DNA from 2 places in the Exiguobacterium sp. OS-77 genome. Region 2 is predicted to be linked to the other one. Evidence: a T-box and tRNA genes for the amino acid it is inferred to sense, from the RefSeq annotation. Region 2 holds a T-box; the other holds one or more tRNA genes.
The links. The T-box of region 2 lies ahead of ileS (isoleucine--tRNA ligase). A T-box ahead of a tRNA ligase gene usually reads a tRNA of that ligase, here a tRNA-Ile.
Positions count from the first base shown of each region.

Region 1: it has a tRNA-Ile gene. The T-box ahead of ileS (isoleucine--tRNA ligase) is inferred to sense a tRNA for this amino acid. The anticodon was not compared.

Region 1 covers NZ_DF239008.1:2,270,974-2,279,236, reverse strand. The annotation lists gene EXG77_RS11785 (hypothetical protein) at 1-68, opposite strand, end outside; gene ispG (flavodoxin-dependent (E)-4-hydroxy-3-methylbut-2-enyl-diphosphate synthase) at 168-1,277, opposite strand; gene EXG77_RS11775 (hypothetical protein) at 1,445-1,930, opposite strand; gene EXG77_RS11770 (Na/Pi cotransporter family protein) at 2,138-3,781, shown strand; tRNA gene EXG77_RS11765 (tRNA-Met) at 3,909-3,982, shown strand; tRNA gene EXG77_RS11760 (tRNA-Ile) at 3,994-4,067, shown strand; gene EXG77_RS11755 (alpha-amylase) at 4,184-5,644, shown strand; gene EXG77_RS11750 (superoxide dismutase) at 5,738-6,346, shown strand; gene EXG77_RS11745 (penicillin-binding protein 2) at 6,482-8,263, shown strand, end outside.
Region 2 covers NZ_DF239008.1:1,846,052-1,854,314, reverse strand. The annotation lists gene solA (N-methyl-L-tryptophan oxidase) at 1-822, opposite strand, end outside; gene EXG77_RS09545 (methyl-accepting chemotaxis protein) at 893-2,590, opposite strand; gene EXG77_RS09540 (DUF2188 domain-containing protein) at 3,048-3,272, shown strand; gene EXG77_RS09535 (helix-turn-helix transcriptional regulator) at 3,409-3,618, shown strand; gene EXG77_RS09530 (hypothetical protein) at 3,611-3,994, shown strand; gene EXG77_RS09525 (hypothetical protein) at 4,025-4,531, shown strand; gene EXG77_RS09520 (GNAT family N-acetyltransferase) at 4,500-5,084, opposite strand; T-box leader at 5,170-5,415, shown strand; gene ileS (isoleucine--tRNA ligase) at 5,472-8,263, shown strand, end outside.

The DNA.
Region 1 (8,263 bases), 420 kb from region 2:
TTATTCATGTAAGTGAAGCAAGAGGATGGATGTGTGATCGTTCCATCAATGTCGATTCCAATTTTCATTTACAGTCACCCACGTTCTAAAAATTTTTCTTCACTTAGTATAACATAGTCGAAATCGAGATAGGAAAAAAGACTCCTCGCGAGGGAGGAGTCTTCCACTTATGCGTGATTTGCTTTTTCGGCTTCTTTTTCAGCCTGTTTTTCGAGAACGATTGCATCAATCTCTTTCTTCAATTCTTCGACCATCGTTGCTTCCGGTACTTTACGGATGATTTCTCCGTGACGGAACAATAATCCTTCGTTGCGTGCGCCAGCGATACCGATATCAGCTTCACGTGCTTCACCAGGACCGTTGACCGCACATCCGAGAACCGCGACTTTGATGTTCGCTTGGATGTTTTCGATATAGTCTTCGATTTCTGCAGCGATCGACATCAAATCGATTTCGATCCGACCACATGTTGGGCATGAGATCAATGTCGCCGCATTCGCCGCGAGACCAAATGATTTCAAGACTTCTTTTGCGACTTTTACTTCTTCGACAGGATCCGCTGAAAGAGATACACGAACCGTGTTTCCGATTCCGCGTGACAAGATCGCGCCAAGTCCCGCTGCTGATTTTAATGAACCAGAGCGAAGTGGACCAGATTCCGTGATCCCGACGTGAAGTGGATAGTCGAACGATTCAGAAGCAAGTTGATACGCTTCAAGCGCCAACTGTACGTCTGATGCCTTAAGCGAGACGATGATGTCATGGAAGTCGAGATCTTCGAGGATCTTAATGTGGTGCAACGCACTCTCGACCATACCACGTGCTGTCGGGTAGCCGTATTTTTCAAGAATGTGCTTTTCAAGTGAACCGGCGTTTACCCCGATCCGGATTGGAATGTTTTTCGCTTTGGCTGCTGTCACGACGGCTTCGACCTTTTCGCGGCGACCGATATTACCCGGGTTGATCCGGATTTTATCGACGCCAGCTTCGATTGCCATGAGCGCAAGTTTATAGTTGAAGTGGATGTCTACGACAAGCGGAATGTTGATTCGGCTTTTGATTTCTGCAAGTGCGAGCGCATCACGTTCTTCTGGACAAGCGACACGAACGATTTGGCAACCAGCTTCTTCAAGGCGTAGGATTTCAGCGACTGTCGCTTCGACGTCGTGTGTTTTAGTTGTCGTCATACTTTGGATGATGACTTCATTATTTCCACCAATGACAAGGTCCCCTACACGAACAGGACGAGTCTTAGAGCGATGGACCATTTTCGGCATATCGAAAATCTCCTTTTGTGGCATACCGCCATATTGTTTATGTTTACCTTTTCTATCATATCGAACTATTCCCTAAAAATCGAGAAACAAGAACGAAAATCGAACATTTACAATTGTTTAATGAAAGAAGGACGTCCGTCAATCCGTCGGACGCCTGATTTTGATACTCATTGAGGTTTGCGTGAAGCGCGTGGCTTCGCGGAACGGGCAATCCATAATGGCACTAATGTGTAGACGAGGTGTCCGATTACGAGTATCCCGATTCCGAAGCGAGGATAATCGAGTTGATATAGAAGCATACCGAGTGGGAAAGACCAGAGATTCGTCGCGACCGTGTAAGGAAACGTTTGGCGATACGCCCACGGACGGGGAAGCAACAATCGGACAAATCCCTTCGTTAGATACGCCATAAACAATACGTAAAGTAATACAGCGATTGCGATAAAGATGAAATGAAGGATGAACCAGACGACGATTGGGATGTTTTTTTGTAAAAAGAAGGAATCAATGACCGTCGTCCAAAATGAAATCCAAGCTAATCCACAAAAATAAAGGGAAACATCTGCCAAACGAAGACGCAAAAACGGACGATTTGGAATTAAAGAAGTTTGTAAGTAATTAATCAGTTGACGTAAAAATGACAAGTAAATCACTCTTTCTACTGTTTTAAAACAGATTTTAATTATTTAATTTTTATTAGTAATAAAGGGTTTTTGTGTAATGGTACAGATTAATAAAACCTTAACAAACGGATGTCTCAAAAACTATTTACAAGTTCAACAGACCTTTACATAATGGGGGAGTTGAGAAAATAAACTTTACAAACACATCAATCCACATGAAATAAAGGAGCTGGCAAGATGAACTATGATTTGCAGGAAATGATTTTCACCTTCATCGGTGGACTCGGGATTTTCCTATTCGGTATTAAGTATATGGGAGATGGGCTCCAAAAAACAGCAGGAGACCGATTACGTTATATCCTCGATAAATATACGACGAACCCACTGTTAGGTATCCTAGCAGGTATCGTCGTCACGATTTTGATACAGTCGTCGTCAGGGACGACCGTCATCGTCGTCGGACTCGTTAGTGCAGGTCTGATGAATTTACGACAGGCGATTGGAGTCGTCATGGGGGCTAACATCGGAACAACGATTACGGCCTTCATCATCGGCTTTAACGTCAAGGAAGCTGCGCTTCCAGCAATCGCCATTGGTGCTTTCTTGATCTTCTTCTTTAATAAAGAAAGGGTTCAATACATCGGACAGATTTTCTTTGGCTTCGGTGCATTGTTCTATGGTTTGACATTGATGGGCGACGGAATGGCTCCACTTGAGTCAAGTGTCTGGTTCCGTGAGTTGACGGTATCGATGTCGGATAACCCATTGCTTGGTGTATTCGTCGGAACGATCTTTACCGTTCTTGTTCAGTCGTCGTCAGCAACGATCGGTATCTTACAAGAGCTATACGCTGGTGGCATGATCGATATCAAAGCAGCACTTCCCGTCTTGTTCGGTGATAACATCGGAACGACGATCACAGCAGTACTCGCAGCACTTGGTGCGTCGATTGCAGCTAAACGAACAGCAGCAGCACACGTCATCTTCAACATTATCGGGACGATTTTATTCTTGATTGCTTTACCGATCTTCTCGAATTTCATTACTTGGATCACGGGCGCGCTTGATTTAGGTCCAAAGATGCAAATCGCCTTTGCACATGGAACATTCAACGTCGTCAATACGTTGATTCAGTGTTGGTTCATTGCGCAAATCGCATGGCTTGTACAAAAAATCGTACCGGGTACGGATACGACGATTGATTCAAAACCGCGTCATCTGGATCAAAATATCTTGAACCAATCTTCAGCACTCGCATTAAACCAAGCAAAGCTCGAAGTATTGCGTATGGGTGAATTCTCGAAAGACGCACTTGCAAAAGCACAGCGTTACACACAATCGCATGATAAGAAAGATGTATCGGAATCACAACAGATTGAATATGCGATCAACCATTTAAATACAGAAGTCACGAGTTATCTCGTTAAAGTAGCGGCACATGATTTATCAGAACGTGAATCAAATGAGCACTCGTTACTGATGCATGCCGTCAATGATTTTGAACGGATTGGTGACCACGTTGAAAACATCGTCGAATTGGTTGACTTCCAAATCGTCAACCGGATTCAGTTCACATCATCAGCGAAGCAAGAACTTGATGACATGTACGCTTTGACACAAGAAATCGTCGATTGTGCCGTTCGCGCTGTCGAAGAGGATGATGTCACACGGGCTCGAAAAGTTCTTGAACTCGAAGGTAAACTCGATGCACTCGAACGTTCATTCCGTAAGCATCATGTCCTTCGTGTTAACGCTGGCGAATGTACGGGACAAGCAGGGATGATTTTCGTCGATCTCTTGTCGAACCTCGAACGAATTGGCGATCACGCTGTCAACATCACGGATCTCGTCCTTGAACAGCGGACCGCATTAACGAACTAAGTGAAATACGATTTATCTATGACAGCTGATTTCAAAAAATGAAATCAGCTGTTTATTTTTTTGAAATAGCATATTGACAAGTTTCGCCACATCTCGTAATCTAGTAAGAGTAAGAAACATACATCATGGCGGTGTAGCTCAGCTGGCTAGAGCGTACGGTTCATACCCGTGAGGTCGTGGGTTCGACTCCCTCCGCCGCTACTATTACTTAAGGACCCTTAGCTCAGCTGGTCAGAGCAGACGGCTCATAACCGTCCGGTCGCAGGTTCGAGCCCTGCAGGGTCCATTCAGTAGAACGCTTCTCGTTGAAAAACGAGGAGCGTTTATTTTTGTTCCCCCGGGGAATAGTAAAGATATTGTAATAATATTCATACTATAGTAACTAAGGGAGAGCGAAGAGAGATGGAACGTAACCATACGATGATGCAGTTTTTTGAGTGGCATGTAGAGAATGATGGGAAGCACTGGCAACGCTTGAAAGAGCGGGCGCCTGAATTACGTGCTGCCGGCATCACGTCCGTGTGGATTCCACCGGCGTCAAAAGGTCAATCGGATGAAGATACAGGATATGGCATCTATGACGTCTATGATTTAGGCGAATTTGATCAAAAAGGAACGGTCCGTACGAAATACGGTACGAAAGATGAACTCGTCGAAGCGATCCAGGTTGCTCGTGAGAACGATATCGCTGTTTACGCGGATGTCGTCATGAACCATAAAGCAGCAGCCGATGAACTCGAGACGATCAATGTCGTCGAAGTCCATCCGGAAGATCGTTCGAAAGAAATTTCAGAAGAGTTTGAAATCGAAGCTTGGACGAAGTTTACGTTCCCGGGACGTAACGGAAAATATTCAGATTTCATCTGGACACATGAATTTTTCAATGGAACGGATTTTGATGCTCGTGAAGAAAAGACGGGTGTCTTTAAAATTTCCGGTAAAAATAAAGATTGGAATGATCAAGTCGATGATGAATTCGGAAACTATGACTATTTGATGTTCGCGAACATCGATTATAATCACCCTGAAGTCCGAGAAGAAATGATCCGCTGGGGACATTGGTTCCAAGAAACAATTGATTGCCAAGGTTTCCGACTCGATGCCATCAAACATATCAACTATGAATTCGTTCATGAATTCGCAAAATCAATGATTGAAAAAAGTGAAGGTGACTTCTATATGGTCGGTGAGTTCTGGAAATCAGATCTCGATGATTGTCGTCATTTCCTCGATAGCGTCGACTATACGATCGATTTATTCGATGTTCCGCTTCATTACAAGTTCCATGAAGCTTCGAAGCAGGGGCAAGACTTTGATATGACGACGTTGTTTGCGGATACCCTTGTCGAATCACACCCGACGAATGCCGTCACGTTCGTCGATAATCACGATTCACAACCGGGCGAATCACTGGAGTCGTGGGTGGATGACTGGTTTAAACAACATGCTTACGCGGCGATTTTACTTCGTAAAGATGGTTATCCATGTGTCTTCTACGGTGACTATTATGGTGTGCAAGGACCACATCCGGTAGAAGGAAAAAAAGAAATGATTGATGCCTTACTCTATGCACGGTATCACAAAGCGTATGGTGAACAAGAAGATTATCTCGATGATCCACATTGTGTCGGTTGGGTTCGTCGTGGAGTTGAGGAAATTGAGAACTCCGGCTGTGCGGTCTTATTGTCGAATGCCGATATGTGTGAAAAACGGATGTTTGTCGGTGAAGAACGTGCAGGTCAAGAATGGTTTGACTATACGAACCATCAAGATCACCCTGTTGTGATCGACGATGAAGGATTTGGTGTCTTCCCAGTTCCAGGTGGTGGTGTATCAGTTTTTGCTCCACGAGAAGTCGAGTAAATCCGAGGGTCTTGACTTGCGTCAACACAGGTTCTTTTGCTAGTCTTAAAGGGTATTGAAGTTTTCGAAAATAGTACAAAGGGGGACATGAACATGTCAAAATTTGAATTACCAGAACTCGGCTACGCTTATGATGCGCTTGAGCCACATATCGATGCTCGTACGATGGAGATTCACCACACGAAACACCACAACACGTATGTCACGAACGTGAATGCGGCGCTTGAGGGTACAGAACATGAAGGAAAGTCACTTGAAGAACTTCTTCAAAACTTGGATGCTCTCCCAGCAAACATTCAAACTGCAGTCCGTAACAACGGTGGCGGTCACTGGAACCACTCATTCTTCTGGAAACTGTTGAAGAAGAACGATGGTGCTGCTCCAACAGGGGAACTCGCGGCAGCAATCGACGAAGCATTCGGATCATTCGATGCATTCAAAGATGCATTCGCGAAAGCAGCAACAACTCGTTTTGGTTCAGGTTGGGCTTGGTTAATCGTTGATGGTGGGAAATTGGCAGTCGTTTCGACACCAAACCAAGATACACCAGTCATGGAAGGCAAAACACCAATCCTCGGTCTTGATGTTTGGGAACATGCATACTATCTCAACTACCAAAACCGCCGTCCTGATTACATCAATGCGTTCTTCAACGTCGTTGATTGGGATCACGTAGCGAAGCTTTACGCTGACGCGAAGTAATGTGAAAACGAGCGTATCGTTCAATTGTGAACGATACGCTTTTTTTAATGCGGAAAATGATGGGATAGGTTGTTATGGAAAGTTTCCTTCTATATAATGAAACAAGATGACTTTTGAACGATAGGGGAGTACGCCATGGCTAAACGAATCACCGTACGAGGAAGACGGCGTAATCATCTGCCGCTTCGTCTGAATTTAATGTTCTTCGTCGTTTTTTTATTGTTTGCGATTTTGATTTTCCGTTTAGGAGTCGTGCAAATCGTCAATGGTGAGAAAATTTCGCGGGAAGTTCAAAAAACAGAAATGATCGCATCAAAATATGAAGTGCCACGCGGAAAGATTTATGACCGGGATGGTCGTCTTTTGGTTGATACGATTTCTAAATACTCCATCGTCTACCGTCGCGCACAAACGACGAAAGTCGATGAACGCATTGAAATTGCACAGCGTCTTGCGGCAATCATTGATCTACCGAAAAAAGATTGGAAAGTCACGGAACGGGACATCAAGGATTTTTGGGTGGCGACGAATACAAAAGAATCGGATCGTCGATACCAAGAGGCAGTAAAAAAGAAGTATCCTTCAACAGAAGCACAAAGTAAGCTCTCGATTCCGGAGCAAGATAAAATTCGTTTAGATGCCATCACAAAAGAGGATATCGATTATGATGATCAGACAATGGAAGTCATCGCGATCAAACATAACATGGAAGTTGGTTATGCACTTGATCCGCAGCTCGTCAAACTCGGTGCATCTGCAAAAGAGATGGCGATCATCGATGAAAATCTAGAAGATTTAAAAGGTGTATCGGTGGAACCGTTTTACGAGCGTTCTTATCCATATGAAGGAACACTTCGGAATATCTTTGGGAAGTACTCGAAGATTCCAGCAGAACAACAAGCAGAGTTCAAAGCAAAAGGTTACAGCTTGAATGACCGTGTCGGAACATCATTCCTTGAACAACAGTATGAAGATCTACTGCGTGGGAAACCCGCATACGATGTGTATGAGACGTTTAACGGAGAGCCGGTCGGTGATCCAAAACGCGAGGAAGGCGAGTCTGGTAAAGATCTCGTTTTAACTGTTGATGCAGAGTACAACAAACAAGTCGACAAAATCATGCAACAAGCCATTAAAATGGGGCGTGGCATGGGTAGTCGTTATCTAAAAGAAGGTTACGCCGTCGTCATGAATCCACAGACAGGTGAGATTCTTGCGATGTCTGGTCAAAAGTTGGATCCAGCAACCGGCAAGTTCTCAGATGTCGCAATCAATAACGTCTTGACGTCGCTTCAAATCGGTTCGACGATCAAAGGTGCAACGGTTGCGATGGGACTTGAGGAAGGTGTTATCCGTCAAAACGAAGTCATCAATGATGCTCCGATCACGATTGGTGGTACGAAAAAAGCATCGTACGTCAACATGGGAGCAATCACGGATTTGACGGCACTTGAGCGTTCATCAAACGTTTACATGTTCAATATTGCGATGCGGATGGCGAAATATCCGAGTAATGGTATCGCTGGAGCAAGTGTAGATGCAGCGGCTGCGATCATGCAGAATTACTACAGTCAGTTCGGGCTCGGAGTGACGACCGGTGTCGATTTACCGTACGAAGCAAAAGGTGTTCAAGGGACACCGGACCGTGTCACGCTACTCATGGACCGAGTCATCGGACAGTACGATGCCTTTACACCGCTACAAGTTGCACAGTATATTTCAACACTTGCCAATGGTGGCTATCGTGTTCAACCGCACTTCTTAAAAGAAGTTCTCGCGTCGAATTCGATTGAAAAAGGAACGAAACAAGTGGATTATAGCTTCAAGACGAATTACCTGAATCGGATTGAGGTCAGTCAAGATAACATTGATCATGTCCGCGAAGGATTGCATCGTGTCGTTAAAGGAGAGCGTGGT
Region 2 (8,263 bases):
ATCAACCGGGATGCCGCCGTCGTGGCGTCCGATTTTCAGACCGGCTTGAGCGATACTTGGAAAACCGTAATAATAACCGGCGGGTGTATCAAAGGCGAAGGCAGGGAACACCGCGTCATTGAATACCTCTTCCGCTGCTTCGAACCAGGCGAACGTCTTACGGATAGGGCGCAGCGGTAAGGAGAGTCCAGTCTGTTCGAGCAACGGACCAGACCAGGCACCGGCTGCGACGATTAACGCCTCAGCTGAGTAGGTGTCTGTTCCGACGGTTACGTCCACACCATGAGTGTGGGCGGTAAGCGTCGTCACTTTCGCATTCGTCCGGATGTCGACACCGTTCGCGACAGCAAGATCGCGGTATGCTTCAATACAATCCTCGCACTTCAACACACCGGACGTCGGTTCAAAACAACCGATATACTCGTCGGGCATCGTTAAGCCGGACCAGCGCGTTCTCATTTCGTCAGCCGTCAGGATCTCAAGCGGTAAAACATATTGCGCTGCACTCCTGATGATCGTCTGCATCGAACGGGACGAGCGGTGACCAGCGTTTAAGACTCCGGTGTTCAGGAACAGACTCCGACCGCTGATCTGTTCTAACTCATACCACAAGCGTTGCGCGGCTAACGCCAGCGGCACATAAGCTTCACCTTCCCCGTAGGCATGGCGAATGATCCGTGTCTCGCCATGATGGCTCGCTTGATCATGCGGTGGATTATGGGCGTCTAGTAGTAAGATGTTTTGATCGGTTCGTGAGAGATAGTAGCCGGCTGCCATCCCCATGGAACCGGCACCGACGATGATGACATCATAATGGGACATCTGGTTCGACTCCTTCATATGTAAGTTCACACCAGTATAGAGTGAGAACTAGAAAAGAACAAATGAAAGATTAAATCTCGAAGCGACGGGCTTCTTGTTCTAAGTGTTCTGTTCGTGCGTTTAAATCACCGACGAGCGTATGCAGCGTCGTAATCGTCGCAATCATTTGTTCAGACGCAGCGGCAACTTCCTCGTTACTCGCCGTATGTTCTTCCGCGACAGCGGCAATTTCCGTCAAGGCATTGCGAATGAATCGTTCTGCCTGCAAGACGTCTTCCATCTGTTGCGTCATCTGTTTTGTTGCCGTTGAGACGTGCGTGACTTGATCCGTTAATCGTTCGAACGTCGTATCTGTATCGAGAACGATCTGTTCACCGGCTGCTGTTGCCTCGACCGTCGTCTTAAAGCTATGTTGCATCTGCTGCGCACTGGCTTCGATTGACGTTACAATCGTTGCGATCTCACTGACACTGCTAGCGACATGGCTCGAAAGATTCTTGACCTCGGTCGCAACGACAGCGAATCCTTTGCCTTGTTCACCAGCCCGTGCCGCTTCAATCGCGGCATTAAGGGCGAGTAGATTCGTCTGTTCGGAAATTCCGCGGATGATACCGACGAGCGTTTGGATATCTGATGATTGCTGTTTCAGTAGATCAATCTGTTCAGCAGATTGTGTGACGTGCTGATGAATGTGACGCATTTGTTCAACAGAAGTAGACATTTGCTCCCGTCCGACTCGTGTCAGTGTTGCCATCTGCTCCGTCGTTCCTTGAATTTCGACACCAGATTGATTCGTCGTCTCGATCAATGTTGCGAACCGATTCATCTCATCATTCAATGAAAGCGTGACTTGGGTCTGACTTTCGGTTCCGGTCGCGATTTCCGACATCGTATGAGCGATTTGCTCAGAACCGTCGAGTACTTCCGACGTACTTTGGTCGATCGATTGACTCGTCGTCGAGACGAGGGTAGCCGTCTGTTTGATGTCGACAATCATCGTCCGCAGCATCTCGTTCATATCACGAATCGAGATCGCAAGCGCATAGATTTCGTCTTTCGAAGAAATCGTCAAATTGGTCAACGTCTGTTTCGCCTGATCCAGTCGTCCCTCAGCAATCAAGGCAGCGACTTTCTGTAACGTCTCGAGCGGACGTAATTTACGACCGAGGGCGATGTAAAGCAAGATGAGTGTGGCCGTTAACAGAAGAAGTAAAAGTCCAATGAAAATCGGAGCGTTTTGTTGCAGTAGATCCGTCGTCAGGGCATCGACTTCCTTCGCCGCGATATCGGTTCCAAGGATGCCGATGACGTTCCCAGTCGAATCTTTCAAGGGGACATAGACACTGATGTACTGTCCATAAATTGGATCATCAATCACGTCCGTCGTATGTGTTTTGCCCTTTAGGACGTCCTGCATATCGGTGACGGTTGCACCACTTGCCGGGGCATTGATTTTTGCAGCCTTATCTTTTGGTAAACCATCGATCAACAAGCGGACCTTGTTTTGATCGATCCGTGCTGTGTATGTATATAAGAGTCCATTTTGCTTTCGTAACGTATCGAGTTCTGTTCGTAACGTTTCGTATTGTTCGGACGCGACAGGCGATTGTAGGAATTCAGTGTAAGCCACCGTATCGAATGTCTTGCTGATGCGTAAGGCATCTTTTTCAGCAGTCGCTTTCAGTGTTGAGACAGCGGTTTGTTTCGTATTGAAATATAAAGCCAGACTACTAAAAACAAAAAAGGCAATCAAAATCAAACTGATCATTACTAAAAGACGTGTTCGGATGGAATGGTTCTTGGTTGTGTTTTTCACATGCAACCGTCCTTTCAACTCATATTTTCTATCTGTAATTCATTTATCGGTCGTTACAATACATATTAAACAGGACCTTTTAACGATTTTTTTATAAAAGGTCGTAAGAAAAACCGTTTTTTCTAAAAAAAGGATTTATCAAGAATAATTCAGGGCACATAATAGTTAGAAAAAAATATAAGTTGAGGGAAGAGGGATTGAGATGGAAAGTGAAGTCGACCATCGAATCAAGGCAAGACATGTATATGAGAATGAATTACGAAGACACGCGGTCAGCACGAAAAAAGCAACCTTTCGATTGATGACATGTCTACGTTGCCAATCGAAGATACTGTTGAACAGGGACATCAAGATAGTCACCAATGTGACGTGAACGAATCTAGCTTACACGTATGAGAGGAGGAGTTGGATGAAACGAGAGCAACATGTCACGCCACATCCTAAAGGTGGCTATCAAGTGAAAGCTGCTGGTGCGACTCGAGCAACTAAACGATTTGCTACACAGAAAGAAGCGATTGCAGAAGGGCGTCGCATTGCGAAAAGTCAGAAGACGGAGCTTGTCATTCATAACAAAGAAGGGCAGATTCGCGAAAAAGATTCCTACGGACATGATCCATTTCCACCACGAGGTTGAGCCATCATATACGACACGTTCTGATCATCAGAACGTGTTTTTTAATAATCCTCATGTCAAATGTTTTTGACATGAGGATGGAATTTCATTACAGTAGAGATGTAAAAAGAATTTGACACGTCGTGGAGGAATGGACATGAGAAACCACATCAAAGAGCGACGTCTAGCGGCAAAATTATCGCAACAAGAACTGGCTGACCGTTGTCAGGTCAGTCGGCAGACGATCAATGCGATTGAAAACAACAAGTATGATCCGACTTTACAATTAGCGTTTAATATCGCCAAAGTATTGCAGACACAAGTCGATCATCTGTTCATTTCAGAACAGGAGGAATGGGATGTCTAAGAAAAAAACGGGTTTATTTTTAGTAACGCTCGTGATAGTGGCGAGTCTTACCATCATTAGTATGATCATCGAAAACAACGTAACGTTCTTCTCGATTGTTCAATTGGCGATTTTGTTGATCATGTTCTTCTCGTATTTTACGTGGGCACGTTCAGGAGAAGACAGTCGACCGACACCGAATGATGAACTTGGAGAAAAGATTACGACGGAGAGTGGGCTCGTTAGCTACAAAATTCTGATCGTCCTGATTTTTGGATTCATCTGTCTCGATTACTTTTTGCATGAATCAGCGAATCTGTTATTGATCGTCTTGTTCGCGATCGGACTGACACTGTTGCCGATCATTGAATTCCTAAAGGCACGATCCTATCGATGAAAAGGAATGGCAGTCGATCTTCTGCAATGGATGTTAGATACATTACTGGGAGAGACGACTCGTGTAAAAGTGCAAGTGCCAATTAACAGCGATTTTTTATGGAGGAAGGGAATCACCGTGACAGAATTAGAGTACCGATTAAGGAAACATATTGCTGAGATGGATTTCGAGAAAGCAGCGAAACTATTTTTAGAGTTAACAAAAGAAGAGCAATTCAACATGATTCTTAGTGCAGGGTTTGATACGTTTCATCTCACGATATATGCCTTTATGAATTATTTACTCCAACACCACGAATCGAGCGAGATACATGATTTGACATCTTCATTGATGCTACATCCACTTTGCCATCTCGAGGGAGCTTGCATAATCGCTTTATTCCATGCAAAAAAAGCAGTCGAACTAGATCCTGATAACATCGAATGGTACATCAATTTGTTGATGTTTGAAAAGCATCCCGATGCTTGGTTTGCGCAATCAGAAGTAGAAGAAGTCTACCGACGGATCAAAGAGTTAGAGTCGAAGAACCTAAAGTGAGATCTTTGACAGACCACTCACTCCGCAAAATCGAGTACATATACAAATCATCGAACTGACCACGTGTTTTCTCATATTGACGAAGCAACCCTTCACGCTGAAAACCAAGACGTTCAAGCAATTGGTGTGAAGCAGTATTTGCTGGTAAGACAAGTGCTTCGATACGATTTAAAGAGAGCTCCTCAAACCCATATGTGATGACTGCAAGTGCTGCTTCTTTCGCGATGCCTTGTCCCTGATAGGCAGGATTCAACTCAAAACCAAGTTCTGCCCGCTGATGGCGTGCCGACTGATTCAAGAATCCGCAACTGCCGATGATGACATCGTCTTCTTGTAACGCGATCCCGAACCGGATACCCGTGCCATCGCGACGAATCGAAGCGTACCAGTCAATCTCTTCAAGCGCGTCTGCTTCTGATTGAAAGGGGGCGAGCCCCATCTGTTTGACGACTTGTTCGTCTGATAAATAGGCGAGGACACTCGTAGCATCTTCGGGTAACACTTCGCGTAAGACGAGACGGTTCGTTTTAAGCGTTGGGAAAGTATGTAACATTCAAAAAAACTCCTTTGCAAGAAAATGTATAAAGCTGTTGTGCAGTCTTTAAGTCATATGGTAAGATTCTCCACAACAAGAGCATATCATTTCGTTGACGAGAAAGAGTAATGATTGTCCCTCTGCCTTACAGAAAACCGGGATTGCTGAGAGCCGGTAGCCAGATCAATCATGAAGATCCTCTCTGAGAAGTCACGCTGAACCATTCAGTAAGCGTGACCGGGTGTCCACCGTTACATGGAATGCGCATGATAGTGTGCAACTAAGTGCTGTCGAGAATAAGCATTCTCGGCGGAATATGGGTGGTATCGCGGTGAAGTCCGTCCCTGTCAAAGGGGGCGGACTTTTTTGTATTCTCTTAGTTACCGACAAAGGAGCGAACAAGAGATGACGTCACAAAATCAAGCAGAAACCGTACAACAACGCGAGGAGCGTGTCCGCAACAGATGGAAACAAGACCAAGTCTTCGCACGATCGATTGAACAACGCACGGAAGCGGAATTCGTATTCTACGAAGGACCGCCGACCGCGAACGGCTTACCCCACGTCGGTCATGCACTCGGACGAACCGTCAAGGATACCGTCGCCCGCTATAAGACGATGCAAGGATTCCGGGTCGAACGAAAAGCCGGCTGGGATACACATGGACTACCGGTCGAACTCGGGGTCGAGAAACAACTCGGCATCTCCGGCAAACAAGCGATCGAAGACTATGGTGTCGAAGCATTCATCGCCCGCTGTAAGGAAAGTGTCTTCTCCTATGAAACACAGTGGCGTGCCTTCACGGAAAAACTCGGCTACTGGGTCGACATGGATGACCCTTACGTGACGATGGAGGACGAGTATATCGAAAGCGTCTGGCATATCCTCGGGACGATCCATGACAAGGGCTGGTTGACGAAGGGACATCGTGTATCACCGTATTGTCCGAGCTGTCAGACGTCACTCAGTTCCCATGAAGTCGCGCAAGGCTATCAGGACGTGACGGACTTATCGGCGACGGTCAAACTTCCGATCGTCGACATGGAGCAGACATTTCTGCTTGCGTGGACGACGACACCTTGGACGTTACCGGCAAACGTCGCGGTTGCGGTTCATCCTGAATTGACGTACGTCACGGTAGAGTTTGAAGGAGAGCGATTCATTGTCGCTAAAGCGTTAGTCGCTGAACTGTTCTCGGAATCCGTCGAGGTCGTATCCGAACAGCTCGGTGCGGAACTCGTCGGTTTGCGTTATGAACCACCGTTTGATTTCGTGACGCCAGAGAACGGTCATACGGTCGTCGGGGCGCCCTTCGTCCAAGCGACGAGCGGAACCGGACTTGTCCATCTTGCTCCAGCGTACGGGGAAGAGGATTACCGGGTCGTCCGGGAAAACGGTCTGTCATTCGTTAATGTCGTCGATGCTGCTGGGTGTTACACGGATGCCGTTCCACCACTCGTTGGTCGATTCGTCAAGGAGTCAGATGTCGCGATCATCCAGATGCTCGCTGAACGGGGACGCTTGTTTGCGAAAAAACGCTATACGCACAGCTATCCGCATTGTTGGCGATGTGACTCACCACTGCTCTATTACGCACAAGACAACTGGTTCATCGAGACGACGGCCGTCAAGGAACAACTCCTTGCGAACAATGCATCTGTGACGTGGTATCCCGATCACGTCAAGGAAGGGCGGTTCGGAAAGTTCCTTGAGCAACTCGTCGACTGGAACATCAGTCGCAATCGCTACTGGGGTACACCACTGAACGTCTGGGAGTGTGAAGCGTGTGACACGACATTCGTTCCAAAAAATAAGGCGGACTTGTTGCACCGGACGACATCGACGGAATCCGTCGAGTTGCATAAACCGTACGTTGATGCGTTATCGGTCTCGTGTCCGACGTGTCAGGGTGTGATGCACCGGACACCAGAAGTCATCGATGTCTGGTTTGATAGCGGAGCGATGCCGTTCGCGCAACAGCATTATCCGTCACGGACGCAGACGCTTAACCGGTATCCAGCCGATGTCGTCATCGAAGGCATCGATCAGACGCGGGGCTGGTTCTACAGTTTGCAAGCGATCTCGACACTCTTCACGGGACAGCCTGCCTATAAGCGTGTCCTCGCACTCGGGCACGTCCTCGATGAGAACGGGCAGAAGATGTCGAAGAGTCGTGGAAATGCCCTCGATCCGGTGGCGTTGATCGAAGCATATGGTGCTGATAGCCTGCGCTGGGCGCTACTCGTCGACAGCAGTCCGTGGAGTGCGAAACGGTTTGCTGAGCGGATCGTCCAAGAAGCAAAATCAAAACTAGTCGATACGTTGGATCATGCCGTCCAGTTTTATCTGACATATGCCGAACTAGACGGATTTGATGGCTCACGTCCGCAAAAACGGACGCGTCTCGACGAATGGTTGCTCTCGCGTGTCCATCAGACGACGCAAGACGTGACGGATGCGATGGACGATTATCAATTGACTCAAGCAGCACGGAGTCTTGCGCAACTCGTCGATGAGATCAGTAACTGGTACATCCGCCGTTCGCGGGAACGTTTCTGGCAAGCTGACTGGTCGCAAGAGAAACAAGCCGCGTACAAGACGCTTCACTTCGCACTTTCGACGACGGCACGACTACTCGCTCCGTTCACCCCATACCTTGCCGATGATGTCTATCAGCGATTAACAGGAATGAGCGTGCATGTAGCGGATTATCCGGTTGCCGATCGATCGATGCTCCGACCTGATCTGGAATACGAAATGGCACAGGTTGTCTCTGTCGTCGAGTTAGGACGACAAGTACGTAATACGCACGCCTTAAAAGTCAAACAACCGCTTGCTAGCCTAAGCGTCCAATCGAGCGAAACCTTTTCGTGGGCGGACTATACGGCAATCATTCAAGAGGAACTGAATGTAAAAGACGTCCAAATCGTTCCGACGACGCAAGCGACGACACGGTTCCGTCTTAAACTGAACTTCCGCGCAGCCGGAGCGAAATTCGCACAGCAAGCGAACGCGATCCACCAATGGCTACAACAATTGTCTGCACAGGAGACTTCCGACTTGCTCGAGACCGGAAGATTGATCTATCAGACCGCATCAGGCGATGAAGTCGAAGTGCGTCAAGCGGACGTCATCATCGAACCAATCGTCCAGACGGGCTTTGCTGCTGCGACGATTGGTGGACTCACCGTGACGCT